Linked DNA regions of Priestia megaterium. The main gene of each other region encodes a partner of the protein of the gene in region 2 in a complex. Links are inferred from orthologs where the notes say so. Each region holds a gene or a part of one and is shown on either strand. Other genes may lie near its edges.

Region 1 (4,819 bases), 4.7 Mb from region 2 along the record:
CCAGAATGTTCCATATGCTGCTTTAAGTCATAGTCTGTACGAGAAGCTACGCCCCATAGTTCGCCCCAGCCGAATGGGAACTTGTATTCAAAGTCTGTTGTTGCATTACTGTAGTGAGAAAGTTCATCATCATCATGGTCGCGAAGACGAACGTTTTCTTCTTTCATACCAAGAGAAAGAAGCCATTTGTTACATGTTTCTTTCCAGTAGTTAAACCACTCTAATTCGGTGCCTGGTTTACAGAAGAATTCAAGTTCCATTTGTTCAAATTCACGCGTACGGAATGTGAAGTTACCAGGTGTAATTTCGTTACGGAAGCTTTTACCCACTTGGCCGATACCGAACGGAAGCTTTTTACGCATTGAGCGCTGAACGTTTTTAAAGTTTACGAAAATACCTTGAGCTGTTTCAGGACGAAGGTAAATTTCATTTGTTGATGTTTCAGTTACACCTTGGTGCGTTTTGAACATTAAGTTAAATTGACGAATTTCAGTGAAGTTAGCTGAACCACACTCAGGACATGTAATTTCATGTTCTTTAATTAAGTCAGCCATTGCATCAAATGAAAGGCCGTCTACGATCATTTCAATGCCTTTTTCTTGAAGTTTTTCTTCAATTAATTTATCGGCACGATGACGAGCTTTACAATCCTTACAGTCGATCATTGGGTCATTAAAGTTTCCTAAGTGACCAGAAGCTTCCCATGTTTTTGGATTCATTAAAATCGCAGCGTCTAAACCAACGTTGTATGGAGATTCTTGAATGAATTTTTTCCACCATGCTTTTTTAATATTGTTTTTTAATTCTACGCCAAGCGGGCCGTAATCCCATGTATTTGCAAGACCGCCGTAAATTTCAGATCCTTGAAATACAAAGCCGCGGTGTTTAGCGTGAGATACGATTTGATCCATTGTTTTTGACATTCTAATTCCTCCTGTAAATGGTAGTGATTCAAGCGAAACAAAAAGAGCGGGTACAAAAAAACTCTCGTCCCTGGGCATATCAACAATATGCCCAGGGACGAGAGTTTTTCCCGCGGTTCCACCCTGGTTGATACAAAATGTATCCACCTTTGTCTGTATATACTCCAGATTGCCTTTTCTTTAAACCATTCTCTAGGCTCCCACCGTCCCTAGTTCGCTTTGTGAAGAGGATTTAAGTACTATTGATCCTTCAGCGTATATCATATGAATTTTAGTAGCTATATATTAGCATATCCTATGCAGAGAAACAATAACCTTGTGCAAAATGGGCTTTTTTTGTGATGTTTTCTTCCGAAATTTGAGGATAAAACCATATCTTTTAACCATATTTTTTGAAAACAAAAAACGTGATGAAAAGTTCGGTTTTCCTTTCATTTCACCCTCTTAGTTTTGTTATAATGAACAAATGGACGAGCGCGAACTTTTAAGTGTAAAGAAATGGAGGAACATATATGTATGATATTAAAGAGTGGAGACATGTCTTTAAATTAGATCCTAATAAAGAGATTTCAGATGCAGATTTAGAGAAAATTTGCGAATCCGGCACGGATGCGGTTCTCGTCGGAGGATCTGACGGAGTGACTCTAGACAATGTACTGCAGCTGTTAATGCGGATTCGCCGCTACACGGTGCCGTGTGCGCTTGAAGTATCAACAATTGACTCTGTAACACCTGGTTTTGATTCTTATTTTATTCCGACCGTTTTAAACAGTAAGGATCCAAAGTGGATTGTTGACTTACATCACGCGGCGATGAAGGAATACGGAGAGATCATGGACTGGGATGAAATTTTTGTAGAAGGATACTGCGTACTTAATCCCGAAGCAAAAGTAGCTGCGCTAACGGAAGCAAAAACAGATTTGGATGCAGAAGATGTTGTAGCGTATGCTCGTATGGCTGAACGCATGTTTCATTTGCCCGTTTTTTATCTAGAATACAGCGGAAAATATGGAGACCCTGCATTAGTGGCAGAAGTGAAAAATTCGCTAAATGAGACGAAGTTATTTTACGGCGGGGGTATTGAGATAAAAGAGCAAGCGAGTGAGATGGGAGAGCTAGCCGATACAGTTATTGTAGGAAATGTTATTTATACAAATTTATCGGAAGCGTTAAAAACTGTAAAAGCGGTAAAAAAGAATATTGCACAGTGAAAAATAAATAAAGTAGAATAGAGAATATATGTTCGATATAGGCGGTGAAAACGTGAATTTTTTAAGTGAAAAATTATTAACAGGATTAAACCCTCAGCAGCAAGAGGCAGTTAAAACAACAGACGGACCACTATTACTTATGGCCGGTGCAGGAAGTGGAAAAACACGTGTATTAACGCATCGAATTGCGTTTTTAATGGCAGAAAAAGAAGTTGCACCTTGGAATATTTTAGCCATTACCTTTACAAACAAAGCAGCTCGTGAAATGAGAGAGCGTGTGGCAAGTATCGTTGGCGGAGTGGCAGAAGATATCTGGATTTCAACGTTCCACTCGATGTGCGTGCGTATTTTACGAAGAGATATTGATCGTATTGGCTTTAATCGTAACTTTACGATTTTAGATTCAACGGATCAGCTGTCCGTTATTAAAAACATTTTAAAAGATCAAAACATCGATCCAAAAAAATTCGATCCGCGCTCGTTATTAGGAAGCATTAGTTCAGCTAAAAATGAACTGAAAGTAGCGGAAGAATTTGATAAAACAGCAGCGGGACCATATGAAGAAGTTGTAAGCAAAGTCTACAAAGAGTATGAAAAGCGTTTAAAGAAAAACCAAGCGCTCGATTTTGATGATTTGATTATGACAACGATTCAGTTATTTAAACGAGTTCCTGAAGTGTTAACTTACTATCAGCGCAAGTTTCAATATATTCATGTGGACGAGTATCAAGATACAAACCATGCACAATATATGCTGGTTCGCTTGCTAGCTGCAAGATTTGAAAATGTATGCGTAGTAGGGGATTCAGATCAGTCTATTTATCGCTGGCGCGGGGCTGATATTACAAATATCTTGTCATTTGAAAAAGATTACCCAAAAGCCAAAACCATTTTGCTTGAACAAAATTATCGTTCCACGAAAACGATTTTGGCTGCGGCAAACGGCGTCATTGCAAACAATATGAATCGTAAAGTGAAAAACTTATGGACGGAAAACGATGAAGGCCAGAAGATTTATCATTACCAAGCAATGAGTGAGCATGATGAGGCACAGTTTGTAGCACGTAAAATTAAAGAAGCAGTAGACAGCGGAAAGCGTAAATATAGTGATTTTGCCATTTTGTATCGTACAAATGCACAGTCTCGTGTGATGGAGGAAGTGCTGTTAAAATCCAATATTAATTATACAATTGTCGGCGGCATTAAGTTCTACGACCGCAAAGAGATTAAAGATTTGCTTGCATACTTGCGCTTAATTGCCAACCAAGATGATGACATTAGCTTAGCTCGTATTGTGAACGTTCCAAAGCGCGGAGTTGGAGCTACTTCAGTCGATAAAGTGGCCAATTACGGAAACGTTCATGACATTTCTATTTTTAAAGCGCTGGATGAAGTAGAATTAATGGGGTTAACAGGCAAAGCAACAAAGGCCCTTCGTGATTTCCAATCGATGATTTCGAACTTAGCTCAAATGCAAGACTATATGTCTGTTACAGAGCTTGTGGAACAAGTATTAGAAAGAACAGGATACCGTGAAGCGCTTAAAGTGGAAAAAACAATTGAAGCACAAAGCCGCTTAGAGAATATTGATGAGTTTTTATCTGTCACAAAAACGTTTGAAGAAGCAAGTGAAGATAAAAGCTTAGTAGCATTTTTAACCGATTTAGCACTTGTTGCTGATATCGATAAGCTTGACGACGAGGAAGAAGAAGAGAACGAACAAGTGATTCTGATGACGCTTCACTCGGCAAAAGGTCTAGAGTTCCCGGTTGTTTTTCTAATGGGTATGGAAGAAGGCGTATTCCCTCATAGCCGATCATTATTCGAAGATAATGAAATGGAAGAGGAACGACGCTTAGCCTACGTAGGGATTACACGTGCTGAACAAGAATTGTATTTATTAAATGCTCAAATGCGTACACTATTTGGTAAAACAAACGTCAATCCAAAATCGCGCTTCATTGGAGAAATCCCAAGCGAGCTTGTGGAATCTTTAAATGAAGCAATGCGCAAACCTGCTGCTGGTCGTTCAGGGGCTTCAGCTTCGCCGTTTGCAGCGCGCCGACAAGCGGCCGTGGCAAAAACGAAGCTTGTGTCAACAGGCAGTGAATCAATTGGATGGAGCGTTGGAGATAAGGCCGAGCATAAAAAATGGGGAATTGGTACAGTTGTAAGTGTAAAAGGAGAAGGAGATTCAAAAGAATTAGACATTGCTTTTCCTAGTCCTACAGGTGTAAAAAGACTGCTTGCTAAATTTGCCCCGGTTACGAAAGTGTAATCGTGAAAAGGAGCTAGAATATGGAGTTTGAGACAGCAAAATCACGCGTTCAAGAATTACGTGACTTATTAAATCAATATGGTTATGAATATTATGTGTTAGATCAGCCATCTGTTCCAGATGCAGAATACGATAAATTAATGAATGAGTTAATTGAGATAGAAGAATCATTTCCAGAATTAAAAACAGCTGACTCACCTACTCAGCGCATCGGCGGCCAAGTGCTCGATGCGTTTGAGAAGGTTCAGCATCAAACGTCTATGCTAAGTTTAGGAAATGCATTTAATGAAGAAGACCTTCGGGATTTTGATCGCCGAGTGCGCCAAGCCGTTGGAGATGAGTTTTCTTATGTATGCGAACTTAAAATTGACGGGCTTGCTGTATCTCTTCGCTATGAAGATGGATAC
Region 2 (8,271 bases):
AAGCGTACGTTTTTTTCTGTTTTCCTCCTACATAAGGGGATAGCTCAGCTTTATCAGGCGTAGCATAGGAAGAATCATTAGCTGAGTCTTTTTCCAGTGAATTTAGCAAAGTTAAAGCCTCATCTACGCTAAGTTTTCCTTCTTCTACCATCTGTAAAATTTGTTTGCGCTTTTCACTCATACGTTCCATCTCCTCTTTACGTTTTAGTCATTTAACTTTTATCTGCTTAATATTTGTATCCCTTTTACAATATTCCATACAAATACAACAACATTAACTAAAGAAACAACAACTAAAGCTACAATTAAAAGAATAAATACCGTTCCACTAGAGCCAGTAAGAGCAGGAAGCAAGAAGAATAAGAACAAGATCGCTGTAGCGATAGGTAATAAATGTGACAAAAATGCAGTTTTTGCATGTTTCTTTACTTCTATGTTATGAACAACAAAATAAATAATAATAGGTAATAAAAATGGTGCAAAGAAAACGCTAAAATAATTTAAGGAAGATAGTACGCGATTTCCTTCCATAATAATCAACTCCTTATATCATGTATTACGGTTTAATGAGTTAAAAAGTTTCATTCTTTATAAAAAAGACACCAATGCTGGTGTCTTTTAACGAGTTAATGCCTCTGCTTTTTCAACTTTTTTCTCCATACGCTTACGGTCACGTTCTAAAATTGGCTTCAAATAATGACCCGTATAGGATTCTTTTACTTTTGCCACTTCTTCTGGCGTACCCGTAGCCACAATTTGTCCGCCTTTATCTCCACCTTCAGGCCCTAAATCAAGCAGGTAATCAGCAGCTTTGATGACGTCTAAATTATGTTCGATCACTAGAACCGTATCTCCATTTTCAACTAAACGCTGGAGCACTTTTAATAATCGTGCAATATCATCGACATGAAGACCGGTAGTCGGTTCGTCTAAAATGTACAGCGTTCTTCCTGTTGAGCGGCGGTGAAGCTCTGAAGCTAACTTTACACGCTGTGCCTCTCCACCGGATAAAGTAGTAGCCGGCTGTCCAAGCGTGATATAACCAAGTCCTACATCGTAAATTGTCTGCAGCTTCCGCTTAATCTTTGGAATGTTTTCAAAGAAGTGAAGCGCGTCTTCAACCGTCATATCCAACACATCTGAAATGTTTTGATCTTTGTATTTCACTTCTAAAGTTTCACGATTATATCGTTTTCCGTGGCAGACTTCACAAGGGACGTATACATCTGGCAAGAAATGCATTTCAATTTTAATAATACCGTCTCCTCGACAAGCTTCACAACGGCCGCCTTTCACGTTAAAGCTAAAACGGCCTTTTTTATATCCGCGCACTTTTGCTTCGTTTGTTTGGGCAAATACATCTCGAATGTCATCGAATACACCTGTATACGTTGCAGGGTTCGAACGAGGCGTACGGCCTATTGGAGACTGATCAATATCAATGACTTTATCTAAGTGTTCAATGCCTTTGATTTCTTTATGTTCTCCTGCTTTGCTTTTTGCTTTATGCAGCTTTTGCGCCAATGATTTGTGAAGGATATCATTTACAAGCGTACTCTTACCTGATCCAGATACACCTGTAACAGCCGTGAACATACCTAACGGAAGCTTTGCTTTTACATTTTTTAAATTGTTTTCTTTTGCTCCTATAATTTCAATCATCCGATCTTTATCTATTGACCGTCTTTCTGCTGGAAGAGGAATAAACTTCTCTCCTGATAGATATTGACCCGTTAAAGAGTTTTCATCCTCCATCACTTCCTGAGGCGTACCTTGAGAAACAACGGCACCCCCGTGTACGCCGGCTCCTGGTCCGATATCAATTAAATAATCAGCTGCCATCATCGTATCTTCGTCATGTTCTACAACAATCAACGTATTTCCAATGTCGCGCATATCTTGCATTGTGCGAATTAAGCGATCATTGTCACGTTGATGAAGACCGATAGAAGGTTCATCTAAAATATAAAGAACCCCCGTCAAGCGAGAACCAATTTGAGTAGCCAAACGGATCCGCTGTGCTTCTCCTCCTGAAAGAGTTCCAGCAGAGCGGTTCAATGTTAAATAATCAAGTCCCACGTTAATGAGAAAGCTTAGACGCTCACGAATTTCACGCAGTATCATATCCGCAATCTTCATGTCTTTTTCAGATAGGCTGAGACTTTCAAAAAAATCATATGCTTCTTTTACTGAAAAGCGTGTTGTATCTCCTATATGCTTTTCGTCAATAAGCACCGCTAAGCTTTCGCGTTTTAAGCGATTTCCTTTACATTTTGGACAAGCTTGCTGAGCCATGTACTTTTCCATTTGCTCACGGATATAATCTGAACTTGTTTCATGATAACGGCGTTCTACGTTCCGAAGCACGCCTTCAAATTCGATATGATTTTCTCTTACTTGGCCAAAATCATTTTCATAGCGAAAGTAAATTTTTTCTTTACCGCTGCCATATAATACTTTATCAAATAAATGTTCCGGGATATCTCGCACCGGCACGTCCATATCGATGCCGTAATGTGTACATACGGCTTCAAGCAGCTGCGGGTAGTATTGAGAACTTGTTGGCTCCCAAGGTGCAATTGCGTGCTGACGAAGCGTTAAGTCATAGTTAGGAATAACTAAATCTTTATCTACTTCCAATTTCGTTCCTAACCCGTCACACGTTGGACACGCCCCGTACGGACTATTAAATGAAAACATGCGGGGCTCAAGTTCTCCAATGGAGAAACCACATTTTGGACAAGCATGATGCTCACTAAAAAGCAGTTCTTCTTCACCTATCACGTCAATAATTACTTTCCCTTCTCCAAGGCGAAGAGCTGATTCCAAAGAGTCCGACAAACGAGCGGCTACACCTTCTTTTACAACAACGCGATCAATCACTACTTCAATGGAGTGCTTTTTGTTTTTTTCCAGTTCAATTTCTTCTGTTATTTCACGCATTTCTCCGTCTACTCGAATGCGAACGTACCCTTCCTTTTTAATATCTTCTAATACTTTTACGTGGGTGCCTTTTCGGCCAGATACCACAGGGGCCAGTACTTGAAGTTTTGTGCGTTCAGGGTACTCTAAAATTCTATCTACCATTTGCTCAATCGTTTGAGACGTAATTTCAATTCCATGATTAGGACAAATCGGCTTTCCTACACGAGCAAACAAAAGGCGCAAATAGTCATAGATTTCGGTCACAGTTCCGACGGTTGAACGAGGGTTTCGGCTCGTTGTTTTTTGATCGATTGAAATAGCAGGCGACAATCCTTCGATCGAATCTACATCGGGCTTATCCATTTGACCTAAAAACTGTCTTGCATATGCCGAAAGCGACTCGACATAACGTCTTTGTCCTTCTGCATAGATTGTATCGAAAGCCAAAGAAGATTTACCAGAACCTGATAACCCTGTTAACACCACTAATTTGTCTCGTGGGATTTCAATATCGATATTTTTCAAATTGTGGGCTCGTGCACCTTTTACCACGATTTTTTCCATCGCCATGTTTTATCACCCTTCCGCTTTTAATTCTAGAATCAAGTCACGAAGCTCAGCTGCGCGTTCAAAGTTAAGCGCTTTGGCTGCTTCTTTCATTTCTTGTTCCATTTCTTCTACGAGCTTTGCTTTTTCTTTTTTGTTGAGCTTATCAAATGCCGGTGCTTCTTCATACGTTTCTGTATCTTCTGCTACTACTGTTGCACGAATTGAGCCTCGAACTTCTTTTTGAATCGTTGTTGGTGTAATACCATGCTCTTCATTGTAAGCTTCTTGAATACTTCTACGACGCTTGGTCTCATTGATAGCAATGTCCATGGAGTTTGTGATGCGATCTGCATACATAATGACATGTCCATTAGCATTTCGCGCAGCACGTCCGATGGTTTGAATAAGCGATCGTTCTGAACGCAAGAATCCTTCTTTATCCGCGTCTAATATGGTTACTAACGAAACTTCCGGAATATCTAAACCTTCACGAAGTAAGTTAATTCCTACAAGCACATCGTATTTTCCAAGCCGCAGCTCTCGGATAATTTCAATACGCTCGAGCGTCTTCACCTCAGAGTGAAGATATTGAACTTTAATGCCGATTTCTTTTAAGTAGTTCGTTAAATCCTCAGACATTTTCTTTGTTAACGTCGTAACGAGTACTCGTTCATTTCGCTTAATCCGGTCGTGAATTTCTCCAATTAAATCGTCAATCTGCCCTTCAATTGGTCGAACTTCAATATTTGGATCCAATAATCCCGTTGGACGGATAATTTGTTCAATCACATCAGGTGCCTTCTCAAGTTCGTAAGGACCTGGTGTTGCGGAAACATGAACAATTTGGTTAATATGCTGTTCAAATTCATCAAATTTAAGCGGGCGGTTATCTAATGCGGACGGCAGGCGGAAACCATGGTCCACTAACACTTGTTTACGCGCTTGGTCTCCATTATACATTCCTCTAACTTGAGGAATCGTAACGTGTGATTCATCCACAACAAGAAGGAAATCTTCCGGGAAGAAGTCCAGCAGTGTATAAGGTGTAGAACCAGCGGGACGAAGCGTTAAATGACGAGAGTAGTTCTCGATTCCCGAACAAAAGCCCATTTCTCTCATCATTTCTAGGTCGTAGCGCGTGCGCTGCTCCAAGCGCTGCGCTTCTAAAAGCTTTCCTGCTTCTTTTAGCTTCTCTAGCTGTTCTTCTAATTCTTTTTCAATGTTTTGAATGGCAACACGCATTTTTTCTTCTCTCGTGACGAAGTGAGATGCCGGGAAGATAGCTACATGTTCACGATCTCCAATAATTTCTCCTGTTAGAGCGTCAACTTCTCGAATGCGGTCAATTTCATCCCCGAAAAACTCGACGCGAATACAGTGTTCATCTCGAGATACAGGAAAAATCTCCACAACATCACCGCGAACGCGAAACGTTCCGCGCTTAAAGTCAATATCATTTCTTTCGTACTGTACATCCACTAGCGTACGAAGCAGCTGATTGCGCTCTTTTTCCATTCCTACTCGAAGAGATACGACCATTTCTTTGTATTCTTCCGGAGACCCTAATCCATAAATACAGGACACGCTGGCAATAATAATGACATCTTTTCGTTCAAAAAGAGCAGAAGTTGCCGAGTGACGAAGTTTATCAATTTCATCATTAATGCTTGCATCTTTTTCAATAAATGTATCTGTTTGAGGTACATAAGCTTCAGGCTGATAGTAATCGTAGTAACTGACAAAGTATTCGACTGCGTTATTGGGGAAAAACTCTTTAAACTCACTGTACAATTGACCAGCAAGCGTTTTGTTATGAGCCATAATTAATGTCGGCTTATTTATTTCCTTAATAACATTAGACATGGTGAAGGTTTTTCCCGTTCCTGTAGCACCTAACAAAACTTGATGCTGCTTACCTTCTTTAATTCCTTTCACAATCTTTTCAATTGCCTTTGGCTGATCACCTTGCGGTTGATATGGGGATACTAATTCAAACTGATCTTTCAAATGAAGGCCTCCGTTTCCATTTTCTTGTTTTATCTATTTTTTATTACGATATGTAAAAACCGAAAACACGAACTGATATTCGTATTTTATCACTTTATAATCATAAATGAAACTAATGAGTATTAATCTTATATAGTGTTTGTTTGTTTTTATTTTTTACCCTGTTACTTTATTACCCACTAAATTCTTATACTACCCTTTTCGAAGGGAATACAACTCTTTGGATGAAAGCAATAAAAGAGAGTAAGCTGCGTAATTGTTTGAAAAAGATAGGCTTTTGCGCCAATTTCTAAATTATGATACAGTATAAAAAATATGTACTGAGAGGGGTTTAGTATGGCAAGCGTTGATCAAGTTCTTATAAATAACTCCTTTACAACAGTTGAAGAATCAACTTCTTTAGCTAAAGTGAAATCTGAACTTTCAAACTATGATTTCGTTGTAGTCACAGCAAGTACCTTTTATGTAATACAAAAAGATGAACGATACCTTTTAACAGGTCATGACGAGGCATCGTCCATTAAAAAAGTAATAGCGGACACAAATTGGCCTTCATCTTCTACTTCTACGTTAGCCAATTTACAAGCCAACACAAACTGGAACAGACCAGTCCTCATTCAAGCAGAAAACCAAGAAACCACAATAGGACTTGTAACACCTTCACAGTGGATTACACATTTGCATAGCCAAAATGAGATATTAGCTTCCTATTTTGATACATTGGCAGAAACCATTAATGATGCAGTGACAGCGGTCGATAATGAAGGAAATGTAATCTTGTGGAATACTGCTGCGGAACATACGTATAAGATTCAGAGAGATGATATTATTGGTAGAAAAATCGGAGAGCATTTCAAAGATGAATCCATCATTCTACATACGATTCTAAATGAAGGGCGCCCTGTGCGCGGAACGTATCATCGTCCTAATGAACAAACTCACGTGCTCATCAATGCATCTCCTATTATAAGAAACAATCGAGTCATAGGTGGAGTCGCAACTGAACATGACATTACCAATATTGTAAGATTAAATGAAGAAATTGATGTGTCTCTTCTCATTCCGAAAGATAATCCATTTTCTTCTTTCGCGGGTATCAGTCCTGAAATTAAGCAAGCTGTTGACATTGCCAAAAAAGTGGCATCTACAGATATGCCTATTTTATTAACAGGAGAACCTGGTTCTGGGAAAGAAATGCTGGCTCAGGCCATCCACTACGGGGGATCCAAACATAAAGAACCTTTTTTATCTTTAAATTGCGCCACTATTCCATCTGGACTCCTGGAAATTGAGCTCTTTGGTCATCAAAAAGATGTCTTTTCAGAAGATCCAACGACCATTGCGGGAAAACTGGAGCAGGCTCATAACGGGACGTTATTTATTGAAGAAATTGATAAAATGCCTCTTGAAATTCAAGTTAAGTTTCTCCGTTACTTGGAAGAACGATCCTTTTATCACGTTGGAGGCACGGAAGAAATTCAAGTCCAAACCCGAATTGTAGCCTCTACCACGACACCTTTGGAAGAGTTGCTAAAAGCCGGTGAATTCCATGAAAATCTTTACTATTTGCTGACCGTCATTAATATTATCATTCCGCCGCTTCGAGACCATAAAGAAGACATTGAAGCATTGACTCAGCAATTTGTACAGGAATTTAGTAAAAAGTATAAAAAGAAGGCCCCTTTCATCAGCTCTGAAGTTCTCGAAGCCTTTATGCAATACGATTGGCCAGGCAATATTCGCGAGCTGAGGAATACAATTGAACGAATGATTTTTCTAAGTGATCAGTCGTTGATTACCCTTACGCACCTTCCTGACAATCTGAAGGATGCAAGTTCCTTCACAGAAGTTCAAAAAGAAGAAGATTCTCTCCAAGAAGCTAGGCTAATAGAAGAGACTCTTCAAAAAACCTATGGAAACAAAAGTGCAGCAGCAGATCTACTTGGCATTTCACGCGGCACCCTTTATAACAAAATCAAAGAATATGGATTAAACTAATCAAAAAATTCGACACAAGCATCTTTAGCTTCGTGTCGAATTTTTTAATTTCCCTTAGACTGAACTTATTTCTGTTTTCTCGCTGTCATCTTCCCTTGTGTAAATAATAGAAGATAATCATACCCTCCGGCTTTCGAGTCCGTTCCGGACATATTAAAACCTCCAAAAGGATGAACGCCAACTAATGCTCCTGTACATTTTTTGTTAATATATAAGTTACCGGAGTGCATAGTAGCTAACGCCCTCTGAATTCTCTCTTCGTTTTCAGAGAAAAAAGCTCCCGTCAAACCGTAGTCAGTTTCATTGTAAATCTCAATGGCTTCTTCCCAGTTAGCTGCTTTTGTCAATGCAAGGACGGGTCCAAAAATCTCTTCTTGCATAATTCGTGCTTTTGAATCCACATCTTTGAATACTGTAGGTTCTATATAGTAGCCATTTCCGGGAGCTTTAGCTCCTCCGGCAATAAGCTTTCCTTCCTCTTTGCCAATTTCAATGTAGGCTAGTACTTTTTCATACGCTTTTTGATCAATAACAGGCCCCATAGAAGGATTGTCTTCAGGCAGTCCGACGGTTAATTCTTTCGTTAGTGCGGCTACCTTTTGGGCAACCTCTTCATAAACAGATTCTACAATAATCGCTCGAGAGCCAGCGGAACACTTTTGGCCTTGAAATCCAAACGCAGATGCTACGATCGCTTGCGCTGCCGCATCTAAATCTGCCGTTTCATCTACCACAATGCCATCTTTTCCTCCCATTTCAGCAATGACGCGTTTCATCCAAATTTGTCCAGAT

Evidence for each region. The genes of interacting proteins can lie anywhere in the genome.
Region 1: the proteins of uvrB (region 2) and pcrA are in contact, whole or in part, in a crystal structure (PDB 7EGT), measured with the Thermus thermophilus proteins. The link is inferred for Priestia megaterium from one-to-one orthologs. Residues at the interface, in WP_096411307.1 of Thermus thermophilus: Glu23, Leu25, Arg26, Asp27, Gly28, Glu29, Arg30, Phe31, Arg55, Glu326, Asp327, Phe328, Glu379, Ser382, Gln383, His398, Gly400, Arg401; in WP_096412145.1 of Thermus thermophilus: His654, Arg656, Phe657, Gln666, Asp668, Glu669, Lys680, Arg681, Leu682, Ser683, Lys685, Tyr686, Ala687.

What each region holds. Positions count from the first base shown.
Region 1 is NZ_CP085442.1:265,903-270,721, forward strand. Bases 1,830-4,799 are described here. They hold pcrA (DNA helicase PcrA), read left to right. Parts: upstream 1,830-2,186; coding sequence 2,187-4,412; downstream 4,413-4,799. Other genes in these bases: pcrB (heptaprenylglyceryl phosphate synthase), read left to right, coding at 1,830-2,134; ligA (NAD-dependent DNA ligase LigA), read left to right, coding at 4,433-4,799. In the rest of the region: LIS78_RS01490 (glycine--tRNA ligase), read right to left, coding at 1-923; more of pcrB, read left to right, coding at 1,436-1,829; more of ligA, read left to right, coding at 4,800-4,819. UniProt on the Escherichia coli protein: A helicase with DNA-dependent ATPase activity. Unwinds DNA duplexes with 3'-5' polarity. Translocates on single-stranded DNA with 3'-5' polarity. Initiates unwinding more efficiently from a nicked substrate than double-stranded DNA.
Region 2 is NZ_CP085442.1:4,935,769-4,944,039, forward strand. Bases 2,992-5,956 are described here. They hold uvrB (excinuclease ABC subunit UvrB), read right to left. Parts: upstream 5,482-5,956; coding sequence 3,502-5,481; downstream 2,992-3,501. Other genes in these bases: uvrA (excinuclease ABC subunit UvrA), read right to left, coding at 2,992-3,495; LIS78_RS25725 (sigma-54 interaction domain-containing protein), read left to right, coding at 5,818-5,956. Outside these bases: LIS78_RS25705 (DUF4097 family beta strand repeat-containing protein), read right to left, coding at 1-181; LIS78_RS25710 (hypothetical protein), read right to left, coding at 220-531; more of uvrA, read right to left, coding at 619-2,991; more of LIS78_RS25725, read left to right, coding at 5,957-7,479; pruA (L-glutamate gamma-semialdehyde dehydrogenase), read right to left, coding at 7,545-8,271. UniProt on the Escherichia coli protein: The UvrABC repair system catalyzes the recognition and processing of DNA lesions. A damage recognition complex composed of 2 UvrA and 2 UvrB subunits scans DNA for abnormalities.